Regions from separate parts of the Bacillus sp. M5A3_1b genome, predicted to be linked through region 2. Evidence: a T-box and tRNA genes for the amino acid it is inferred to sense, from the RefSeq annotation. Region 2 holds a T-box; the other holds one or more tRNA genes.
What was found. A T-box is a leader RNA that pairs with one kind of tRNA and senses whether it is charged. The one in region 2 lies ahead of thrS (threonine--tRNA ligase), so its partner is inferred to be a tRNA-Thr.
Positions count from the first base shown of each region.

Region 1: it encodes a tRNA-Thr, which carries the amino acid that the T-box ahead of thrS (threonine--tRNA ligase) is inferred to sense. The anticodon was not compared.

Region 1 covers NZ_JBKEZY010000001.1:1,131,394-1,142,435, reverse strand. The annotation lists rRNA gene rrf (5S ribosomal RNA) at 1-47, shown strand, start outside; tRNA gene ACLBWW_RS06155 (tRNA-Val) at 53-128, shown strand; tRNA gene ACLBWW_RS06150 (tRNA-Thr) at 133-208, shown strand; tRNA gene ACLBWW_RS06145 (tRNA-His) at 219-294, shown strand; tRNA gene ACLBWW_RS06140 (tRNA-Leu) at 316-396, shown strand; tRNA gene ACLBWW_RS06135 (tRNA-Gly) at 426-500, shown strand; tRNA gene ACLBWW_RS06130 (tRNA-Leu) at 517-605, shown strand; tRNA gene ACLBWW_RS06125 (tRNA-Arg) at 609-682, shown strand; tRNA gene ACLBWW_RS06120 (tRNA-Pro) at 693-766, shown strand; tRNA gene ACLBWW_RS06115 (tRNA-Ala) at 781-853, shown strand; tRNA gene ACLBWW_RS06110 (tRNA-Met) at 874-950, shown strand; tRNA gene ACLBWW_RS06105 (tRNA-Ile) at 955-1,031, shown strand; tRNA gene ACLBWW_RS06100 (tRNA-Ser) at 1,049-1,141, shown strand; tRNA gene ACLBWW_RS06095 (tRNA-Met) at 1,169-1,245, shown strand; tRNA gene ACLBWW_RS06090 (tRNA-Asp) at 1,249-1,324, shown strand; tRNA gene ACLBWW_RS06085 (tRNA-Phe) at 1,339-1,414, shown strand; tRNA gene ACLBWW_RS06080 (tRNA-Thr) at 1,429-1,504, shown strand; tRNA gene ACLBWW_RS06075 (tRNA-Lys) at 1,515-1,590, shown strand; tRNA gene ACLBWW_RS06070 (tRNA-Gly) at 1,604-1,674, shown strand; tRNA gene ACLBWW_RS06065 (tRNA-Ile) at 1,685-1,761, shown strand; tRNA gene ACLBWW_RS06060 (tRNA-Asn) at 1,769-1,843, shown strand; tRNA gene ACLBWW_RS06055 (tRNA-Ser) at 1,850-1,940, shown strand; tRNA gene ACLBWW_RS06050 (tRNA-Glu) at 1,946-2,017, shown strand; gene ACLBWW_RS06045 (sigma-70 family RNA polymerase sigma factor) at 2,224-2,754, shown strand; gene ACLBWW_RS06040 (DUF4179 domain-containing protein) at 2,747-3,775, shown strand; gene ACLBWW_RS06035 (L-lactate dehydrogenase) at 4,354-5,298, shown strand; gene ACLBWW_RS06030 (S8 family serine peptidase) at 5,625-9,848, opposite strand; gene ACLBWW_RS06025 (CalY family protein) at 9,881-10,486, opposite strand; gene glgB (1,4-alpha-glucan branching protein GlgB) at 10,958-11,042, shown strand, end outside.
Region 2 covers NZ_JBKEZY010000010.1:63,310-74,351, forward strand. The annotation lists gene rluF (23S rRNA pseudouridine(2604) synthase RluF) at 162-869, shown strand; T-box leader at 995-1,218, shown strand; T-box leader at 1,256-1,478, shown strand; gene thrS (threonine--tRNA ligase) at 1,523-3,442, shown strand; gene ACLBWW_RS22960 (DUF2975 domain-containing protein) at 3,568-4,050, opposite strand; gene ACLBWW_RS22965 (ABC transporter ATP-binding protein) at 4,440-5,207, shown strand; gene ACLBWW_RS22970 (FtsX-like permease family protein) at 5,219-7,102, shown strand; gene ACLBWW_RS22975 (alpha/beta fold hydrolase) at 7,377-8,408, shown strand; gene ACLBWW_RS22980 (MFS transporter) at 8,623-9,909, shown strand; gene ACLBWW_RS22985 (ABC transporter permease subunit) at 9,965-10,831, shown strand; gene ACLBWW_RS22990 (ABC transporter permease subunit) at 10,833-11,042, shown strand, end outside.

The sequences.
Region 1 (11,042 bases), on a different contig from region 2:
GATGGTAGTTGGGACCTTGTCCCTGTGAGAGTAGGACGTTGCCAGGCAATTCGGAGGATTAGCTCAGCTGGGAGAGCACCTGCCTTACAAGCAGGGGGTCGGCGGTTCGATCCCGTCATCCTCCACCATTTAGCCGACTTAGCTCAATTGGTAGAGCAACTGACTTGTAATCAGTAGGTTGGGGGTTCAAGTCCTCTAGTCGGCACCAGAAAATCATGGCGGTTGTGGCGAAGTGGTTAACGCACCGGATTGTGGCTCCGGCATTCGTGGGTTCGATTCCCATCAGTCGCCCCATTTTTCTTTAAAAATTAATATGCGGGTGTGGCGGAACTGGCAGACGCACTAGACTTAGGATCTAGCGCCTTTGGCGTGGGGGTTCGACTCCCTTCACCCGCACTTTTAATAAAATAACTCATACATGTCTTGCGGAAGTAGTTCAGTGGTAGAATACAACCTTGCCAAGGTTGGGGTCGCGGGTTCGAATCCCGTCTTCCGCTCCAATTTTCAATATGACATGCCGGGGTGGCGGAACAGGCAGACGCACAGGACTTAAAATCCTGCGGTGGGTGACCACCGTGCGGGTTCGACCCCCGCCCTCGGCACCATATGCGCCCGTAGCTCAATTGGATAGAGCGTTTGACTACGGATCAAGAGGTTAGGGGTTCGACTCCTCTCGGGCGCGCTTTTATTAACGGGAAGTGGCTCAGCTTGGTAGAGCACCTGGTTTGGGACCAGGGGGTCGCAGGTTCAAATCCTGTCTTCCCGATTTTCCAAAAACACGGGGCCTTAGCTCAGCTGGGAGAGCGCCTGCCTTGCACGCAGGAGGTCAGCGGTTCGATCCCGCTAGGCTCCACTTATTTTAATATATTTTATGGCGGTGTAGCTCAGCTGGCTAGAGCGTACGGTTCATACCCGTGAGGTCGGGGGTTCGATCCCCTCCGCCGCTACCATAAAGGACCTTTAGCTCAGCTGGTTAGAGCAGACGGCTCATAACCGTCCGGTCGTAGGTTCGAGTCCTACAAGGTCCACCACTAAAGCTTTATATCTCGGAGGTATACCCAAGTTCGGCTGAAGGGATCGGTCTTGAAAACCGACAGGCGGCGAGAGTCGCGCGGGGGTTCGAATCCCTCTACCTCCTCCATTTTTTCTAAATTAAATATTTTATCATCGCGGGGTGGAGCAGCACGGTAGCTCGTCGGGCTCATAACCCGAAGGTCGCAGGTTCAAATCCTGTCCCCGCAACCAAATGGTCCCGTGGTGTAGTGGTTAACATGCCTGCCTGTCACGCAGGAGATCGCCGGTTCGACCCCGGTCGGGACCGCCATTTTTTTACATAAAGGCTCGGTAGCTCAGTCGGTAGAGCAGAGGACTGAAAATCCTCGTGTCGGCGGTTCGATTCCGTCCCGAGCCACCATTTTGAAGTCGCAAGCCGACTTAGCTCAACTGGTAGAGCAACTGACTTGTAATCAGTAGGTTGGGGGTTCAAGTCCTCTAGTCGGCACCACTTTCAAAATGAGCCATTAGCTCAGTTGGTAGAGCATCTGACTTTTAATCAGAGGGTCGAAGGTTCGAATCCTTCATGGCTCACCATTTACAATTTAATGCGGGTGTAGTTTAGTGGTAAAACAAGAGCCTTCCAAGCTCTGGTCGAGAGTTCGATTCTCTTCACCCGCTTTTCAATTATGGGCCTATAGCTCAGCTGGTTAGAGCGCACGCCTGATAAGCGTGAGGTCGATGGTTCGAGTCCATTTAGGCCCACCATAATTATTCCGCAGTAGCTCAGTGGTAGAGCTATCGGCTGTTAACCGATCGGTCGTAGGTTCGAGTCCTACCTGCGGAGCCATATTATAGAGAAGTACCCAAGTGGCTCAAGGGGCTCCCCTGCTAAGGGAGTAGATCGCGAACGCGGTGCGAGGGTTCGAATCCCTTCTTCTCTGCCAGAATTGGCCCGTTGGTCAAGTGGTTAAGACACCGCCCTTTCACGGCGGTAACACGGGTTCGAATCCCGTACGGGTCATACTAAAAGAGATAGCATAATCTGCTATCTCTTTTTTGTTTTGTAAAAGCGGACTTTGGATAGTCTGCTTTTTTTATGGATTTTTTGTGGCATTAGTGCTTGATAGTAATCATTGCAATAAGTTGTAGGAGATATATATACACTTATTTTTGCAACCTTTTTATTCTCTCATTCGACTATATTAGTAAAGGGAGGAAGAAATAAAAATGGACATAGCCTATCTAGTAAAACAAGCGACAAGAGGAAATGATCAAGCATTTGAACAACTTATTACTTTTGTTCGCCCAAAACTATATCGAACAGCTTATTCTTATGTAAGAAATGAACAAGATGCACTGGATATATACCAAGAAACAATTTATGAAGCATATCTTTCATTGAGAAAGTTAAAAAAGCCGGAGAAATTTCAAAGTTGGATTACTAAAATTCTTGTTTTTAAATCCATTGATTTTGTAAGAAAATCCTCTAGACAACTTGTTGCGAATGATGAAATGTTTTCTAATTTATGTGCAGAAGAGAGCATGAATAAATTAGAGCAATCGTTGGATTTAATCGAGGCATTTAATTTCTTAGATCCTACTTACAAAACTATTATTGTATTAAGGTATTATCACGATTTATCTATTAAGGAAATTGCTGAGGTTCTTAATTCTCCAGAAGGAACGGTAAAATCTCAATTACATCGAGCAAAGCAAGCTTTACGCCCCATTTTAAAGGAGGGATATAGTTATGAATAAAGAAGAATTTAATCACCATATCAATGATATTCCTATACCAGAAGACAGGTTAATTCAAAGAGAAAAAACAGCCATTCTTCAAGCTAAGAAAAATCAATACCGTAGAACCAAAACAATCAAGTATTCTAGTCTTGTTGCTTGTGGAATATGTGTTTCTCTCTTAGGTTTTGGATTCATTTCTCCTACTATGGCAAAGACATTATCGAGTGTTCCAGTTATAGGCCCCATTTATGCGCAATTTAATGATATTGCTTCTGATAAAATTGAAAAGGATGAGCTTGCTACATCAATTGAAAGACAAGATAACCATAGTGGTTTAACGATGAATGTGAAAGAAGCTGTTTACGATGGTGGACGTTTAGTGATCACAGTTGAATACAAAGGAGAAAATACTATTTCAAATACCAATGAAGAGAAAGCTGGACTTAGTTATGTAACCATTAATGGGAAAGAAGTCAGATCTGCAATTGGTTCTACTTCACAGAAATCAAAAGAAGGAAACACCATTATCGAGCAGCATGAATTTACTCTGGCTAATTACGGTGAATTTGGTGATAAAATTGATGTTTCCGTCCATGGGGAAGATTTATTTGGAAAAACAGGAACATGGAACGTAGCATTTCCTCTCACAAAAGTTGAAGGTGAGATTCATAAATTCACTCCTAATATAAAAACATTAACGAAAGATAATTTATATGCATTAACAGTAAATCAAGTAACCTTTTCTTCACTTTCAACGAGGATTGATTTGACCTTTGATTATCCAAAAGAAATGGAAGTTAATGATAGCTGGCCAGCACTTGATTATACAGTTACTGATGATAAAGGAAAAATCTACGAAGGAGTCAGCTTGCAAGTTGGTAGTACGGGACTATATGGACACCATATTGTTTTAGCTCTTCCGCCGATGGATAATCCTCCAAAATCCTTAACAATTGAGCCCGCGTATCTTAATGGTCTAAATGATACATTAAAAAATGGAGGTGCTGAAGATTTAAAAACGACTGTGTTGCTACAATAATTAAAGAGCTTTGCTAGGTTCACATGTTTATTGACTGTTAATAAGTGACGGTATGTTAATTTGACGTGTATGGAAAAAACATCGCTGTCCAGCTAAGATAAATTTGTATCCGTATAATCAAAAAACGCTATTCTTTTGTAGAAATATACAGAAAGGATGGCGTTTTTAATGCTGTTATTATTGTCGAGTTTTGTCGGTAAGTCGATATATTGCAAAAATCGCTGATATAATTTGAGTTACGGTCGATATATTCTAAAAATCGCTGATATATTTGGAGTTACGATCGATATATTCTAAAAATCGCCGGTATAATTTCACTTACCGACAAAAACCACAAGAAGAACCCTTTCACAATCTAAAGAAAACACCTAATTTGGTATGGATTCCACACCTATTCCAATAACTTTACACTCTATGTGAAAAAGTTCACAAATAGGTCATAATTTGTGAAGTAATTCACAATTATACGTGCTACAATATGAATGTAAAGAAGTTAAACAACATTAAATTAGTATTTTAATTAATTACTTAAACAATCATAAAAAAATAGATGTGAACAATAGAGAGGGGAAATTACCATGAAAAAAGGTATCAATCGTGTAGTATTAGTAGGAACAGGAGCTGTAGGTTGTAGTTACGCTTACTCAATGATCAACCAAGGTGTAGCTGAAGAATTCGTATTAGTAGATGTTAATGAAGCAAAAGCAGAAGGGGAAGCAATGGACTTAAGCCATGCGGTACCATTCTCTCCATCACCAACAAAAGTTTGGAGCGGTAGCTATGCAGATTGTAAAGATGCAGATCTAGTTGTTATCACTGCTGGATTACCACAAAAGCCAGGTGAAACTCGTTTAGACTTAGTTGAGAAAAATACAAAGATCTTTAAACAAATCGTGCGCGGCATTATGGATAGCGGGTTCGATGGAATTTTCTTAATCGCTACAAACCCAGTTGATATTTTAACTTACGTAACTTGGAAAGAATCTGGTTTACCAAAAGAGCGTGTAATCGGTTCTGGTACTACTTTAGACTCTGCTCGTTTCCGTTACATGTTAGGTGACTACTTAGATGTAGATCCACGTAACGTTCATGCTTACATCGTTGGTGAGCACGGTGACACTGAACTTCCAGTATGGAGCCACGCTACTGTAGGTGTACAAAAGTTAGAAACAATCTTAGCTAACAACGAGCAGTACAAACAAGAAGACTTAGATAAAATCTTCGAAAATGTACGCGATGCAGCTTATCATATCATCGAACGTAAAGGTGCAACTTACTACGGAATCGGTATGTCACTACTTCGTGTAACTAAAGCAATCTTAAGCAACGAGAACAGCGTATTAACTGTATCGGCATACCTTGAAGGTCAATATGGTGAGAAAGATGCTTTCGTAGGTGTTCCAGCTGTTATTAACCGCGAAGGTGTACGTGAAATCGTAGAACTTGAGCTAAATGAAGAAGAAAAAGCGAAATTCGCTCATTCTGTAAAAGTATTAAAAGAAACAATGGCACCAGTACTATAATAATTGCTAAATAATTCAGAGGCGGGAAACTGCTTCCTACCTCTGAGTTTTTATATAATTTAATATAAATTCCTTTTCCGGTTTCCCTTGTATATCCCCAATATACCCCTTTTGCTGGATAAGGGTCGTTTATAGAAAAGAGCACTCTACTTTATATAGAGTGCTCTTTATTATCCCGCTATTTGCCGGGCAGTAAGATCCCCACCTCAAAATGCAGCGAAAGCAACGAAGTTAGTTTGGTGATCAACTGCTCGTAAAAGCCCGATTGGTGAGGGCTAATAATCAGTGGGGGATGAACACCCCCCACTGATTAAAGTTTCACTTTATCATTTTTTAGGTGTTAATCCTAATTTCTTTAAAATATCTGCCAGTGTACCGCTTTTTGATTTTTCAACAGGTATTTGTGATTTAGATGCATCCGGTCCTTTTTTCAAGAAGTTCTTTTCAACGAAACGAATATCTTTTTCGTCGACAATGCCATCTTTGTTAAGGTCGCCGTCTTTTACAGATAGTCCTTTTTTACCATAGTTGCTAGCGATAATTTCAGCATCTTTTATATCAATTACTTTATCTCCATTTACATCACCGGCAAGATTTTCATCAGGTCGTGCATAATAATATTGGCCAAGCAGCTTACCATCTTTTTCAGTACCTAATTTCGTTGTTAGTCGGCTTGTTAAATGCCCTGGAACCTCCACGTATAAGTTATAATCACGTTTATTAACAGGAAGTCCATTTAGTTTAAAGTAACCGTATTTATCAAGTGAGCCTTCAAACTTATGACGGTAAGAATCCGTTGCATATACTTTTACACCAAGCTTTGTATAATCGAATTTCTCATCTAAATATCCACGTTCATTTAAGAATGCACCAGGTTTAATATTTCCTTCTACTTTTGAGTTTAAAGACATAACTGAGAATGTTTGATCTTGAAGGACACGCATTCTATTTGGCTCTGATTCACCTTGTTTCCAGTAAGCAAACACTGCTAAATCTAATTGAGCATTTGCTTCATAAAATTCATCATTTTCTACTTTGAAAGTTACATCAATGAACGGGAAATCACCATCTAATCCGCCGAAGTTTTTATCATCAATAGCCCCGCCTACTGTAACAGAACCTTCTTCTAGTTTCGGTTCATTTACTTTTGCTGTTACCCCTTTTTCGGAAAGGAGCTTTTCAAAAGCAGGATTCAATTTCGCATTTGCAAATTTGAAGTTTTTCTCTAGGAATTCTACGTTAAATTCTCCAGACACAAATTGTTTTACATGTTTGGCGTTTAGCGTCACAGTGAATTCATCATCTTTATATAATTCCTTTTTATCGTAACTAGCTTTTGCATATTGAGCGCCTTGCGGGATAAACCAATAGTTATTTACACCGCTCGGGTAGTCAGGACCTGCAGTTGCATAATCGAAAATATATACGCCTGTATTCATTGGGCCTTCCACCTTAAAGGATTCAGGAGTAATGCCAACTTTAAAGTCACCATTTGCATTAATAGGCAAAAACTTATGCAAGTATGGAGAATAATCATAGTACATAACACCGTTCGCTTCTTGCGTAATGTTAAATCCTTTTCCTTTTAAGTAGTCAACGTTAGAATCATATACATTTCCTTTAATCCATAGTGCTTTTTTACCGTCTTCTACTGTATAGTTTTCTTCATTTAATTCATAAATACCAGGCTGTAATCCAGTTAATTTCACTTCTGGCGGTGTATTATCAATTACGACATAATCGCCTTTCACACGTGCTTTTCCGGCTTTATCATAGCCAACAAATTCAATTGTGTAATCACCTTCTGGTAAGTCGATTTTCTCATCACCAATTGGTTTTGCAGGATCATTTGTAAAAGGATACACTCTGCCGTTAAAGAATGAATCTAAGTAGTAATACACGTCCGTTTTTAGTCCACTCGTGTTTAACGTTCCGATGAAGCCGAGAGCCTTATTTGTTTTCGAATCTTTCACGATAAGATCTAACGTCTCCAGTTCGCTATTTAATTGGAATGCCCCGTGCAAATACGATTCACGGTATGGATTGAATGTAGATGTATCAGTTGAGATTGTTTTTCTTGATAACAGTGCATTTTCAATACCAGGCTCTGATACACGAATAGAGAACGGAATTTGATACGTTTCTTCTTTATTTTTCGTGTTTGTAATATGGATGTATCCTTCATATCGGCCTTGCTTTGCACCAGCTGGAATATTAATTTTTGCTTCAATTTCATCTGATTTGCCGGCATCAATCGTAATTGTTTCAGCAGTAGAAACTTTTACACCGTTTGCGGCAGCATCGTTAATAGCAGAAGATGCTGGTGTATAAGAAATTTCTGTTTTAAATTCTTTCTTCTCTTGTTTATTGCGATTTTTAACTTTAATTTTTCGTTTTTGTTCAAGAGATTCCCCGTCTTTTTGATAGTACTTACCGAATGCAATGGATCCAGTTTCTTCAGGTACTTCAATCACTTCATCATTTACAATTGTTTTTGTCGTATCTAACACTTTAAAACTTGTTTCCGTATGAACAGAGTTATAAGCATCTACTCGTCCAGCTCCCACTTCATATACGGAATACTTTTCTTTTAAATCATCAGCTGTGTTCATAAGAGATGCTTTTACATCGAATGGAGAGTATTCTGGATGTTCTTGTAAAATAAGAGCAGCAACGCCAGCGATATGAGGAGATGCCATGGATGTTCCTTGCATACGTTCATAGGAAACATCGTAGTTTTCGCCCTCTTGTGGGTCGTTAATATATTCAGGTACTGTTGAAAGTACCGCAACACCAGGTGCTGTAATATCCGGTTTAATATCATCATTTGATGTAACAGGGCCGCGTGAGCTAAAGTCTGCAAGATGATCGCCTTCTGTTTGAATGTAATTGATTTCATCGAAAGTAAAGGATGTATTACCTTGTTCGATTTGAGCTTTTAGTTTTTCACCATCTTCTTTCGTTAGGCGGAATGCTGGAATGTATTTTGTGCTTTCGCCAACGTAGAAAGGGATTTCTCCGTCCACATTGTTATAAATAATAACTGCTTTTGCACCAGCTTGTTTCGCATTCGCGATTTTTTCATCAAATGAGAGTGTACCACGTGCAACGAGAGCAATTTTTCCTTTTACATCTTTTTTACTAAATTCGTCAGGCGTACCGATTCCGACAGATTCAATAGGTAAGGATTGTCCTTTGAAATCTTCTATTTTATCAGTGAAGTTTTTGCCGAATAAAATTAGGTTAGGGAATTGTAATTGTCCAGCATGACTTGATAATTTCGGTAAGGAAATAGAGCTATCACTTGCTCCAACTGTAATAGCAAATGGAGAAGCACCTGGTGATCCGAGTGTCGCTGGATTTGGACCAGAGTTCCCAGCAGCAACGACTGTAACAACACCAGAAAGCATCGCATTATTAACAGCGATAGACGTTGGATCAAGCGGATTGTTGTTATCGTCACCTAACGATAAGTTAATGACGTTCATACCGTCAGAAATAGATTTATCAATTGCAGCGATAATACCAGAACTATCTCCGCTTCCGTAAGGACCGAGTACACGATAGTTATACAGTTCAATGTCAGGTGCAACACCTTTTACAGCTGAATCTGATTTGTTTTTCTTTTGCGCAGAAACGATACCTGCTACGTGAGTACCATGCGCAGTGTAGAAGGAAGAACCACGATCATCAAATTCAGGAGCACCAGATTGTTGCCACTCTGCATACGTAGTCTCCATCGGATCTGCATCGTTATTAATAAAGTCCCAACCTTTTACAGAGTTTGGGTCTATTTTGCTAGAGTCCTCGCCATTTTTTGCACGGTATCCTTTATAAACATCTTTTAAGTCAGGATGATTGTAATCAATACCTGTATCTAATACACCAACTTTAATTCCTTTTCCAGTAATGCCCTCGCTATGTAACTTATCGACTCCAATTTGTGGAATGCTATCTGTTAGTTTTTGAGGTGCTTTCTGCTCTGCTTGTTTCGGTAAATTTAATTTCACTTCGTAATCTTTCCAAATACGCTTTACAACGCCAATTCGTAACAATTCTTCCACTGTATTTGCAGGTAACGTTAGAGCAACCCCATTTATAGCATGCTTATAAGAACGTTTAATTTGTACAGACTGGAAATTCCCTGATTTTACTGATGAGCTGAATTGATAAAGACGTTTGAGTCCTTTTTGGAATTCCTCATGTTCTTGATCAATACGTGCTTTTATATTTTCAGGAGCAGCTTGTAATCCTTTTTCTTTTTGTTTTAATTCATTAATCTTTACTGGAGCCGTTTGAAATTCTACAATGATATTTACTGGTTCGGAACTACTCGTATTAATATCTGGGGAAATAGTAAAACCAGGATTGGCATCTAACGTTTGTAATGCTTGGCGCTGTTCTTTAGAAAGTTTTGATAGTAAAGACTGGGCGTTTGAAGAGTCAATTTGGTTAATAGGGTTTTCAGCAAGTACATTGAACGGAAGGGTAGTTGAAAATAGAACACCAGCCGTTACAATTCCGGTAACAAAACGATTTTTCTTTTTCATATATAGGCCTCCGATAATTTATATTTTAAAAATTATTTCTCCACGCCTGGTGTTTGTTCTGCATGGAATGTCCAGTTTAGCTGCAGGGAATCACCTTGGAATTTATTTTGATCTTGGTCGTTGTCTTCAAAGGAGAAGAGAACGTGTAAATAATCTGTTTCACCAGATTTAATACCATCTATTAAGTTATGACGTTCTAGAGAAGTAGCTACATCCTCCGGTTTCATAGTTTTTAATTCTGATAGTTTTGTTTCCCACAAAATTTCATGATCATCGTTTGGATTAGATGGCTTTCCATCATTCACTAAAAATTTGACGGTGATGTGATCACCTAAATCTTCACCAGCATTATTTTGCTTTGCATCTGTAACCTCATAGGATGTTTCAAGTGCTACTTTTGCAATATCTAATGTTCCTTTGTTTTCAAGCTTGAAATTTCTTTCAATCAAATCACCTGGTTTTAAATCTTTCACATTAACAATTACGCTTGGGTTAATAGAAAGATCTAGTGTACCAGCTTGAAATGAGTTACTAGATGTTTCAGAATCACTGAAATAGGCGAATACACCGCCGAATGTAAGGGATAAGCCAAGCGTTGCTGTGACAACTCCCATTCCAACTTTTTGTTTTAATGACATAAGAAAGCCCCTTAATATAATTTTTTATCGAACTTTCGCCTGGAGCATGGATAGAGTAAACATAGTGTTTCAGTATGAATTATAGTTGCGAAGGTTCTATGTTCTTTATTGAGAACAAGTATATGCTTATGAATTTTCCATTTCAATAAAATTGTGACGAAAAATGTTGAGAAACATTTTTTTATGACAGATTATTTTGTTACGATTTTAAATGATAACTAGCGAGTAAAATAGGATAAATCTAATGAAATAAAGGTTGAGAAATAAATAATAGGATGAAAGACTAGTAGAGAATGAAGCGTTTGCAATGAATATTCGTCAAAATTCGATATTTTACACAATAAATTTGAATATTTTAAGCGGAATTAAAGAAAAAAACGAATATTTTTAAAAAAATAACAAGGATATTTCAGTTTTTCGCAGAAATGATAAAGAGTAAAAAATTTCTGTCATCTTAGTGAGGTGAACATATTGGATGTAATAAATTGTGAAGAAGTGAAACGAGATGAGTTTCATACAGAAAAGTACTATGACAGTTATAACATCTTTGGGGCAC
Region 2 (11,042 bases):
AATGTATAATAAAGATATTTTCTTATAAACGAGTAATTAATAGAAGACGTTATATACCCTTTCATGTTAATATATTTAAGTTATAATAGAAGGCTTACCCTTTTGTATTGTACGGTAGAAGCAGTGTGAGCTTGAATTTTTTTGAAAAGGATGTGCCTAATTTGCGTATCAATAAATTTATTAGTGAAGCTGGAAAAGCGTCTCGACGTGGAGCAGATAAACTAATTAATGAGAGAAGAGTAATTATTAACGGTAAGGTTGCAAAAATTGGTGACCAAGTAAATCCAGGTGATGATGTACGCGTAAATGGAGAGCAACTTCGTATTGCTCGAGATCACGTATATATCGCTTTAAATAAACCAGTAGGTATTACATGTACGAGTGAAAAATCTGTAAAAGGTAATATTATCGATTTAGTGAATCATCCATTACGAATTAGTCACATTGGACGTCTTGATAAAGACTCAGACGGTTTAATTTTATTAACGAATGATGGTGATATTGTAAATGAAATTTTACGTGCTGAAAACAAACATGAAAAAGAATATATCGTTTCAGTAGATAAGCCAATTACACCTGATTTTCTAGAGAAAATGGCAGCTGGTGTGAAAATTTTAGGAACGAAAACGCTTCCTTGTGAGGTAACACAGTTATCAAAATATGAATTCCAAATTATTTTAACTCAAGGGTTGAATCGTCAAATTCGTCGTATGTGTGAAGCTTTAGGTTATCAAGTATACACTTTAAAGCGTACAAGAATTATGAATATAGAATTAAATAATTTACCTGTTGGACAGTGGAGAGATTTATCGAAGAAAGAGAAACGACGTCTATTTTCAGACTTAAATTACGAACCACAAGATTGGTAAAATTGAGAAGAGGAAACCAAAAATTTATTTTTGGTTTCTTTTTTTATTAAATAAAAAATCATTTTTAAACACTTGCAAAAATAAAATGAATAAGATATAGTAAATAACAATTAATGGATGTACTTTTAAAAGCAAAGAAAAGGACACGAGTTATTTTATCCGGTTATACAGAGAAGGAAGGAAAGCTGAGAACTTCCTAACGCAGAAAAATAACTTACCACCTTAGAGCTGCACTAGGGAAATTCAGTATCTAGTGCCGTGTAAGCGACGTTATCGCAAAAGAAGCCATTATGTTTTTTGTGATGGGAATCTGGGTGGAACCACGAATATAAGCATATTCGTCCCTAATTTTTAGGGATGAATATGCTTTTTTGCATTCAATTTCATAATAAGCGAAGAAAAGGACACGAGTTATTTTCCCCGGTTATACAGAGAAGGAAGGAAAGCTGAGAACTTCCTAACGCAGAAAAATAACTTACCACCTTAGAGCTGCACTGGGGAAATTAAGTATCTAGTGCCGTGTAAACGACGTTACCGTAAAAGAAGCCATTGTATATTTACAATGGGAATCTGGGTGGAACCACGGGTAAAAGCACGCTCGTCCCTATTTTAGGGATGAGTGTGCTTTTTATTATGAAATGGAGAGATGAAAAATGAAAGAACAGATGATTGAAATGAAATTTCCGGATGGAAGCGTTAAAGAATTTGTAAAAGGAATTACTTTAGAAGAAATTGCGGGATCCATTAGCAGTAGTTTAAAAAAGAAAGCAGTCGCAGGGAAAGTAAATGATCAGTTATATGATTTACGCCGAAATATTGAAGAAAATGCGGAAGTAGAAATCGTTACTATAGATTCAAATGAAGGGGTAGAAATTGCAAGACACTCTGCGGCACATATTTTAGCGCAAGCTGTAAAGAGGATGCATGGTAATGTAAACCTTGGTGTAGGACCTGTTATTGAAAATGGATTTTATTATGATATGGATCTTCCGAGTAGTGTAAACGTAGAAGATTTACCGGAAATCGAAAAAGAAATGAAAAAAATTATAAATGAAAATATAAAAATAGAGCGAGTTGAGGTTTCACGAGAAGAGGCAAAAAAACTGTTTCAAGAAATGAATGATCACCTGAAATTAGAATTGTTAGAAGCAATTCCTAGTGGGGAAAGTGTAACACTATATAAACAAGGTGAATTTGTAGACTTATGTAGAGGACCTCATTTACCGTCAACAGGCTATTTGAAAGCATTCCAATTAACTCACGTTTCTGGTGCATATTGGCGAGGTGATAGTAACAATCAAGTGCTTCAGCGTATATATGGTGTTGCGTTCTCTTCTCAAAAAGAATTAGAAGATTATTTACATTTCGTTGAAGAAGCAGCAAAAAGAAATCATCGTAAATTAGGTAGTGAGCTGGAGTTATTTATGTTTTCTGAAGAGGCTCCGGGAATGCCATTTTATTTACCGAAAGGACAAATTATTCGTAATGAATTAGAAGCATTTTTAAGAGAAATTCAAAAAGAGTATAAGTATCAAGAAGTACGTACTCCGTTTATGATGAACCAAGAATTATGGGAGAAATCAGGACACTGGGGACATTACAAAGACAACATGTATTTCTCTGAAGTAGACAATAAAAGTTTCGCATTAAAACCAATGAACTGCCCAGGACATATGTTAATGTTCAAAAATAAATTACACTCTTATCGCGAATTGCCAATTCGTATGTGTGAGTTCGGTCAAGTACACCGACACGAATTTAGCGGGGCATTAAATGGATTATTAAGAGTACGTACTTTCTGCCAAGATGATGCTCATTTATTTGTAACTCCAGAACAAATTGAAGATGAAATTAAATCTGTAATGGCGCAAATTGATTATGTTTATAAAACTTTTGGATTCGAATATGAAGTAGAGCTTTCTACTCGTCCAGAAGATTCAATGGGTGATGATAAGTTGTGGGAGCAAGCAGAAGAGGCATTAGAAAATGTATTACATTCATTGAATTATAAATATAGACTAAATGAAGGTGACGGTGCATTTTATGGACCGAAAATCGACTTCCATATTAAAGACGCCTTAAATAGAAGTCATCAGTGCGGGACAATCCAACTAGATTTCCAAATGCCAGAGAAGTTTGATTTAAATTATATAGATGAGAAGAATGAAAAGAGAAGACCAGTTGTCATTCACAGAGCAGTTTTAGGATCTTTAGACCGTTTCTTAGCGATATTAATTGAGCACTTTGGAGGCGCGTTCCCGGCATGGGTGGCACCGGTTCAAGTGAAGGTCATTCCAGTTTCGAATGCAGTCCATGTACAATACGCAGATGAGATTGCGGATAAATTAGCACAAGCTGGCATTCGTGTTGAAAGAGATGTACGAGATGAAAAGTTAGGATATAAAATAAGAGAAGCACAAATGCAAAAAGTTCCTTATGTTCTTGTTATTGGGGATAAGGAAATGGAGAACGGATCTGTAAATGTACGTAAATACGGTGAAGACCAGTCAGAAGTTATTGAACTAAATGGGTTTGTGGAGAGTATAAAAGAGGAAATAAAAAATAAGAAATAGAGATTGATAATAAAATACACCATTAACATGTATTACTGAATTTAAACTCATTAAAGAACCATAATAAATGATGAAGGGATAGCTTAATCGCTATTCCTTCATCATTTATTGCCATATACTTCACTTCATACCGTTAAATCATTTTCTGATTTTATATTAATGGCTTCTTGTAAGAGCTTTTGGAGAACTGCAGCAAAAACAGCAATCACGATAGAGGAGAAAATAATGATCAATCCAATTGGTATAAAACTTGGAGGATCAATTTTTTTTGCCATAAGATAGTAAAGTGGTATACCTAGTATGTATATGGTACCGATAGTGAGGGCACAGTATTTTATATTTTTTAAAGCCTTTACTGATAATACCGAGAACGCTTTGTTCTTATCAATATAACTTAAAAGTTTAAAAACTTGATACAGAGCGAAGTAAAAAGGTATCGTCGCTGCGTACATATCGATTAAAACGAGAGATTTCATATAAGCAATAGCTGGATACAATTCTCCAGCGAAATTCCCGATTTTAGGAATTACAAATATGCACAATGCAAGTACTACTATACCTATAAAAACAATAGCTAGTTTTAAAAAGAGTGTTGAAACTTGTTTCATAAAAAGCACCTCGTTTATTTAATGACAACATGATTTTATCATATGATTTATCGTTTTAAAATAAAATTATATTGCTTTTTAACTTATTATTATTGTTATTTATGTATCCTATTAATTTTGATAAAAATAAAAAACTAGCTCATTACAAAGGAATCCGCCTTATGAAATGGTCTGTAATATTTTTTACCTTACAAAAATGTAAGGTAAATGTAAGCGAAATCGAAGGAACGAGTTTTAGAAAAGTGAGAATATGTAATAGGAAAAAGGTTTACGTAACTCGTGTAATCCTTTCTGATTGAAAAATTTAAAAATTATTAAGGATTTACATGAGAAAAAGATAAGAAATATGTGAGAAATTAATTTTACACAAAAGGGATGGAGTGAAAGAGATGTCAACAAATGTAGTTACTGTAGAACGTGTAGAAAAAACGTATGGGAAAAGAAATGAGAATCAGTCAAAAGCGTTAAGGGGTGTGTCATTAAGTATTAAAGAAGGGGAATTCGTCGGGATTATGGGTCCTTCTGGATCTGGAAAAACGACTTTACTTAATGTGATTAGTACATTGGATCAAGCAACGGGTGGCAGTGTGACAATAGCTGGTACAAATATTACTTCTATGAAGGGGAATGCATTATCTGATTTTCGATCTCAAAAATTAGGGTTCATTTTTCAAGATTTTAACTTACTAGAAAACTTATCAATTTATGAAAATATCGCTTTACCACTTTCTCTGCAAGGCGTACCTTCAAGTGAGATTACGGGGAAGGTAAATGAGGTTGCAAAGAAATTAGGGATTACTGAAATTTTAACAAAATATCCAACTGCTGTTTCTGGTGGACAAAAGCAAAGAACGGCGGCAGCACGAGCTTTAGTACATAATCCAGCAATCGTATTAGCAGATGAACCGACTGGTGCGCTTGATAGTAAAAATGCAAAAAGCTTATTAGAAGCGATGCAAGATTTACATGAAAATCACAATGTAAGTATTTTGATGGTTACACACGATGCATTTAGTGCGAGTTATTGTGAGCGTATTTTATTTATTCAAGACGGCCTTCTTTATAAAGAGTTAACGCGTCAAGGAACGCGAGAAAATTTCTATCAAGACATTTTAGGCGTGCTCGCTCATATGGGCTCAGCTGCTGAGTCTAAGTAGGGGGCGAGACTATGTTATTCAAATTATCACGTCATAGTATGAAAAAGATGTTAAAAGATTATATGGTTTTACTTATTGGTCTCGTTATTAGTATTAGTATTTTCTACATGTTCCAAACGATGGCGATGAATAGTGAATTTACGAAGGATAATAGTCTTATTAGTAGTATTAGACTCGTATTCTGGGTAGGTGCCATACTATTATCGTTCATTACTGTATTTTATATTATATATGCCAATTCTTTCTTACTCACATTAAGAAGAAAAGAACTCGGTATGTACATGATGCTCGGTGCGAAAAAGAAAAAAGTAGCACAGTTATTATTTATTGAAACATTCGGTATGGGGATTGTCAGTATTATTATCGGGATCTTAGTGGGGATGTTGCTTGCAAGTGTAGCAGGAAACTTTTTAATGAATGGTATGGAAATTTCAGCGAAAGGTAGTTATTCATCTGTATATACACCAGCAATCTTAGTTACAGCTATTTTCTTCTTAATACTATTTTTTATTACTGGTTTAATGAATAGCATCCGGTTATTACGTAAAACAGAATTGGAGTTAATTCGTGAAGATGAAACACTAGATGAAGTAAAGAAAAGTAAAACTCGCATTATTATAATGACGGTACTTGGTATATTGCTAGTAAGTATAGGATACTACTTTATGATCAATGTAAAAATATATGCTGAATTAGGCTTTATAATAGCGACAATCGTTACAACTCTTGGAACATATTTTATCTTTAGTTCATTGCTCCCATTTTTTGTGATGAAAATTAAAGGGAATAAAAAACGAAATGAAACGGGCTTAAATAGTTTTACATATGCACAGCTACGCTTTCGAGTAAATAGCTTATCGAGAGTACTAGGTACAGTAGCGATGTTAATTGCATTAGGCGCAGGGGCAATGACGGCAGGTATGGCGTTTCAAAAAAATGTAGGTATTATGACAGACTTCTCTCGTGTATATGATGTCGTAATTCATGATCCAAATGATCAAGATAAAGCAGCCTTAAAAGAAATGGAAATTGTGGAAGAAAGCAAGTATAAATATAAAGTAGATGGAGAAGCGGTGTATTACTTACGTAACGACTTAACGGCGAAACCACCACTCGTTTCCGACCACTTTGATACAAAAACTTTAAAAGAGCCAGCTCGAAAACGTGTGGCTGAACCTTTAACTGAACCTGTTTATTCTGCTTTGGAAGCTCCCGAAGCAGCCAATAAACTTCCTCGTATGCCAAGGGATTGGGAAGATGCGGTTGTAAGAGAAATACAAATTACACATAATCAATTTAACGGAAAACCGGTAAGAATTGCTGATGAAGAACACTACAAAGCAGTTCAAGGAACGGAACATAGTGTAACATTAGCAAAAGTAGATGATATGAAAAAATATAAACCGTTGTTAATTGAAATAGACAAGAGACAAAAAGAACAAATTGAAAAAACAACAGGTACAAAAGTAGACTTATTTACAAAAATGACAATTTATCAGTTTATGAACAGTTTCATGAGTGGAACAATGTTTATGGGATTTTTCCTCGGAATTGCGTTTTTAGCAATGATGGCAAGTTCACTAATGTTCAAAATATTAACAGGTGCTTCTCGTGATGTACGCCGTTATGAAATGTTACGAAAAATCGGTGTGAGACGTAGTATGTTAACGAAAAGTATTTATAAAGAAATTTCATATTTATTTATCTTCCCAGCAATTATTGGAATTTCCCACGTGTTAGTAGGGCTTAACTTATTCAGCTTTATATTAGTTGACCCGTTTGTGAAGGTATGGGTGCCGATAGGGATTTTCTTAGTCATTTATTTCATCTATTACTGGATTACTGTCCAGCTTTATAAAGGTATGGTAATGCCGAAAGAAGAGGTTGCGAAATAGTTAAAGGAAAAAAGTCTTTGTTTTGAAAACAAGGGCTTTTTTCTTTATTTTTAATACATTTTGACTGAGTCTTTCTATAAAGTTTATATTTGAAAATTAAGAAAATATTAAGAGTTTATATAGGGGAAAATTAAGAAGTGTATGGGATATTAAAAATGTGCAAACGAGCAAGATGAAATTAGAGAGAGAAATTGTTATATATTCATATTATTTTGAGGGAGTTTTACAGAATTAAATTGATGTTTTTATAAATTTAAAAGAAAGGATACTACTTATGAAGAAGATAAAAAAATTAATAAAACTTATTGGTGCCATCACTACACTATTATTAATCGTAGCACTAATATTTCCTACATGGACCTCGCAAATAAAAGGGAAAAACAGTATAAGTACATTAGAGCAAGTAGAGATAAATGGAAGTGATCATGAAATTATGATACGCGGAAAAGATAAGAACAATCCGGTTATTATTTTTGTACATGGTGGACCAGGTACTTCAGAAATACCATATGCGCAAAAATACCAAAACTTATTGGAAGAGAAATTCACAGTTGTTAATTACGATCAAAGAGCGAGTGGGAAGTCGTATCATTTCTTTGAAGACTATTCGAACCTTACATCAGATCTTCTTGTAGAAGATTTATTAGCTATGACAGATTATGTTTCAAAACATCTTGGTAAAGAAAAAGTAATATTGGTTGGTCATTCTTACGGTACATATATCGGAATGCAAGCTGCCAATAAAGCCCCTGAAAAATATGAAGCATATGTTGGCATAGGGCAAATGAGTGATACAGTAGAAAGTGAAATGGATAGTTTAAACTATGTGATTGAACAGGCACAAAGTGCTGGGAATACAGATGAGGTTGCCTATTTAAATGAGTTGACTGAAAAAATTAAAAATGGCGATACATACACTCCGAGGAATTATGTTGCAAAATATGGTGGAACATTAAGACTCATTGAAAATCCAGATGGTGATAATATTGGGATGCTACTCAGTAATGAATATAACTTTTTAGATGTAATTCGTTATAACGTTGGATTATCACATTCTCAAACTGTCTTATTAGAAAAGGATTTAAAGAATCCATTGCCTACTAAGGTGAATAAAGTGAAGCTACCGCTTTATTTCCTTATGGGGAAATATGACTATAACACTTCATATCATGCAGCAAAAACATATTTTGATATGATTGAAGCGAATCAAAAAAAATTCATTACTTTTGAAAAGTCAGCTCATTATCCGCAATTTGAAGAGAAAGAAAAATTTTATAATTGGATGTGTGATACATTCATAAAATAAATAAAGTATATCCGAACTTTAGAAAATTAAAATAGTTAGCGAGACGTATAAAGATATTTAGATGCATAGTATTAACTGAAGCGAAGTTAAATAAAAAGACTCTTGATAAAAAACAAGAGTCTTTTTAATATTGTTCTCTATACAGAAGGAAAAGATTGGATAATGGTCGAAAAATATAGTATAACTTCCGAGAAATGACTGGAAAAATAAAATTTTGTCGAGAGAAAGGGTTAGAAGTATGAAAGAAATGCTACAGTTATTTCGCAACAAAGTGTATACACGTTTTTTTCTAGCAAATATTTTAGAGCGACTCGGTTCTATGATTGCTGGAATTTCTTTAATGTTTTATTTGTTAGACCAGTACGGAAAACAACCAGTTTACGCAACGATGACACAAATTATGATGGCATTACCTGCATTAATCTTTTTTCTATTAGTAGGGACAGTAGTGGATCGTTTTGATAGACAACGTATTTGTACGGTAAGCAACATATGTTGTTCGCTTTGTAATATCGGAATTCTAATTTCGCTTTATTACGGAATGATCATACTTGTCTTTATATTTTTATTTTTGGAAAATGCATGTATACAATTTTTCTCTCCATCAGAACAGTCGATGATACAAGGAGTAGTTGAATCAGACCAATACGGTGCAGCAGCAGGTTTGAATCAAATGGTAAATAGTTTGTATGCTTTGTTTGGGGTAGGAATTGCAACGATGGTGTATTGGACTTTTGGAATTTACGGGAGCATTTTAGTAAATACGCTCACTTTTATTATGAGTGGTATTTTGATTCAAACGATCTCCATTCCAGAAAAAGTGCGTTTGCCAAACGGTAGAACAAAATGGAAAGAAGTTAATTTGAAAATGTTAATAACAGAGTTTCAAAAAGGGATCAAGTATATATATCAAAATGAAACTTTAAAAAAATTACTTTTAGTATTTATCGTGTTTGGACTATTAAATGGTATTTTAAGCGTATCCACAACTTACATATTAAAATATAAATTAGCACCAGCAACGTATGAAAGTTTAGCGATGGTGGGTGGTGTAGTTGGAGGGATTTCATTACTAATTGGAAGTGTAGTAGCAACAAGTGTAGGGAAGAAATATGCACCCAAGCCTATTATTGTATTTGGTATGGCGGGCTCAGGGGTCTTTTTCGGTATGTGTTACTTTGTAAACCACGTATGGTCTTTTTATGTATGTATCGCTTTTGCGACTTTCTTTTTACCGTTTATTAATGTTGCAATTATGGGCTGGATGTATGAAATTGTAGAAGAATCATTCATGGGACGTGTTCAAAGTTTACTTAGTCCATTAACGACAGGATTCCAGTTGTTATCTCTCGGTGCGATAGCGATGTTGTTCCCGAAATGGATTCGTGCAGATACGTTGTATATTATTTTATTTGGTTTATTATTTTTTGTTACGTGTTTATATCAAACCATTTTACCGAGTGGGAAGAAACGGGTGCAAAGTATAGCCGAAGAGATGTAATATATGCGGTTTTTTGATTTCTGAATATTCTATCGGATGGTAAGGGGAAATCGTTATGTTGATGCGAATTGCTAAATGGTGTGGGGTTACTTGTTTACAACTAGTAGCTGCAATTTTATGTATAATCTGTCTAGGCGCGCTACCGCGTTTATTTAAGGGATTGCAAATTGATTTAATCGGTTTTTGGAACACAGTTGTATTTCTTGGAGGGAAGTTACTACAACCAGGTGAAATAACATATGGATTTCGAGACTCAAGAAAATTATTTCCGCAAATATGGATTCATTATTTTGAAACGATGATTGTATTTCTATCAGCGTTTTTACTATCTTTGCTTATAGCGTATGTACTTGTCGTTTGGGTATTGCAACGTTCTTATATGAAACAGAAAATGTGGAACGGGATTTTTCTTACGCTTGAGAGTATACCAGATATATTACTTATTTTATTATCACAACTTCTTGTCGTAATTCTTTTTCAAAAAACAGGATTTATGCCGGTCAAACTAGCTGGATTAGGGGAAGAAAGGATACGTTTGTTACCGATTATATGTCTTACAATACCAACAACATTATTATTTATTAAACTGTTGTTATTACGATTTAAAGAAGAGTTAGAGAAAGATTATAGTTTGTTTGCTAAGAGTAAAGGATTAAGCTTACAGCATATTTTGACACATCATATTTCAAGAAATGTTTTATTGACGACAATTTATTATGCGAAAACAAATATATTATTTATGCTTTCCAATTTATATATTATTGAATGGATATTTAATACATATGGTATGTTTGTTTTTGTAAAAGAAAATTCGAAATTAGAAATATTTACAGTGAGTCTAGTAATATTATACGTACCGCTTTTTATACTATTTCGTATATTACATACACTCTTGCAAAATGTGATAAAGGAGCGTGTGTAATATGTGGCAAGTTGTAAAAAGAGATGTGAGATTTTGGATAGGTATTACTTTTTTAAGTGTACTAATGATTGTTAGTATTGGATATACGGTGTTTTTTGATGGGAATATTCGCGAGCTTACGATGATGTATAACGAAAAAGGAGAACTAGAGGCAGCTCCATTTTCGCCATCAAGTAAATTTTGGTTTGGAAGTGATGTGAAAGGCCGCGAC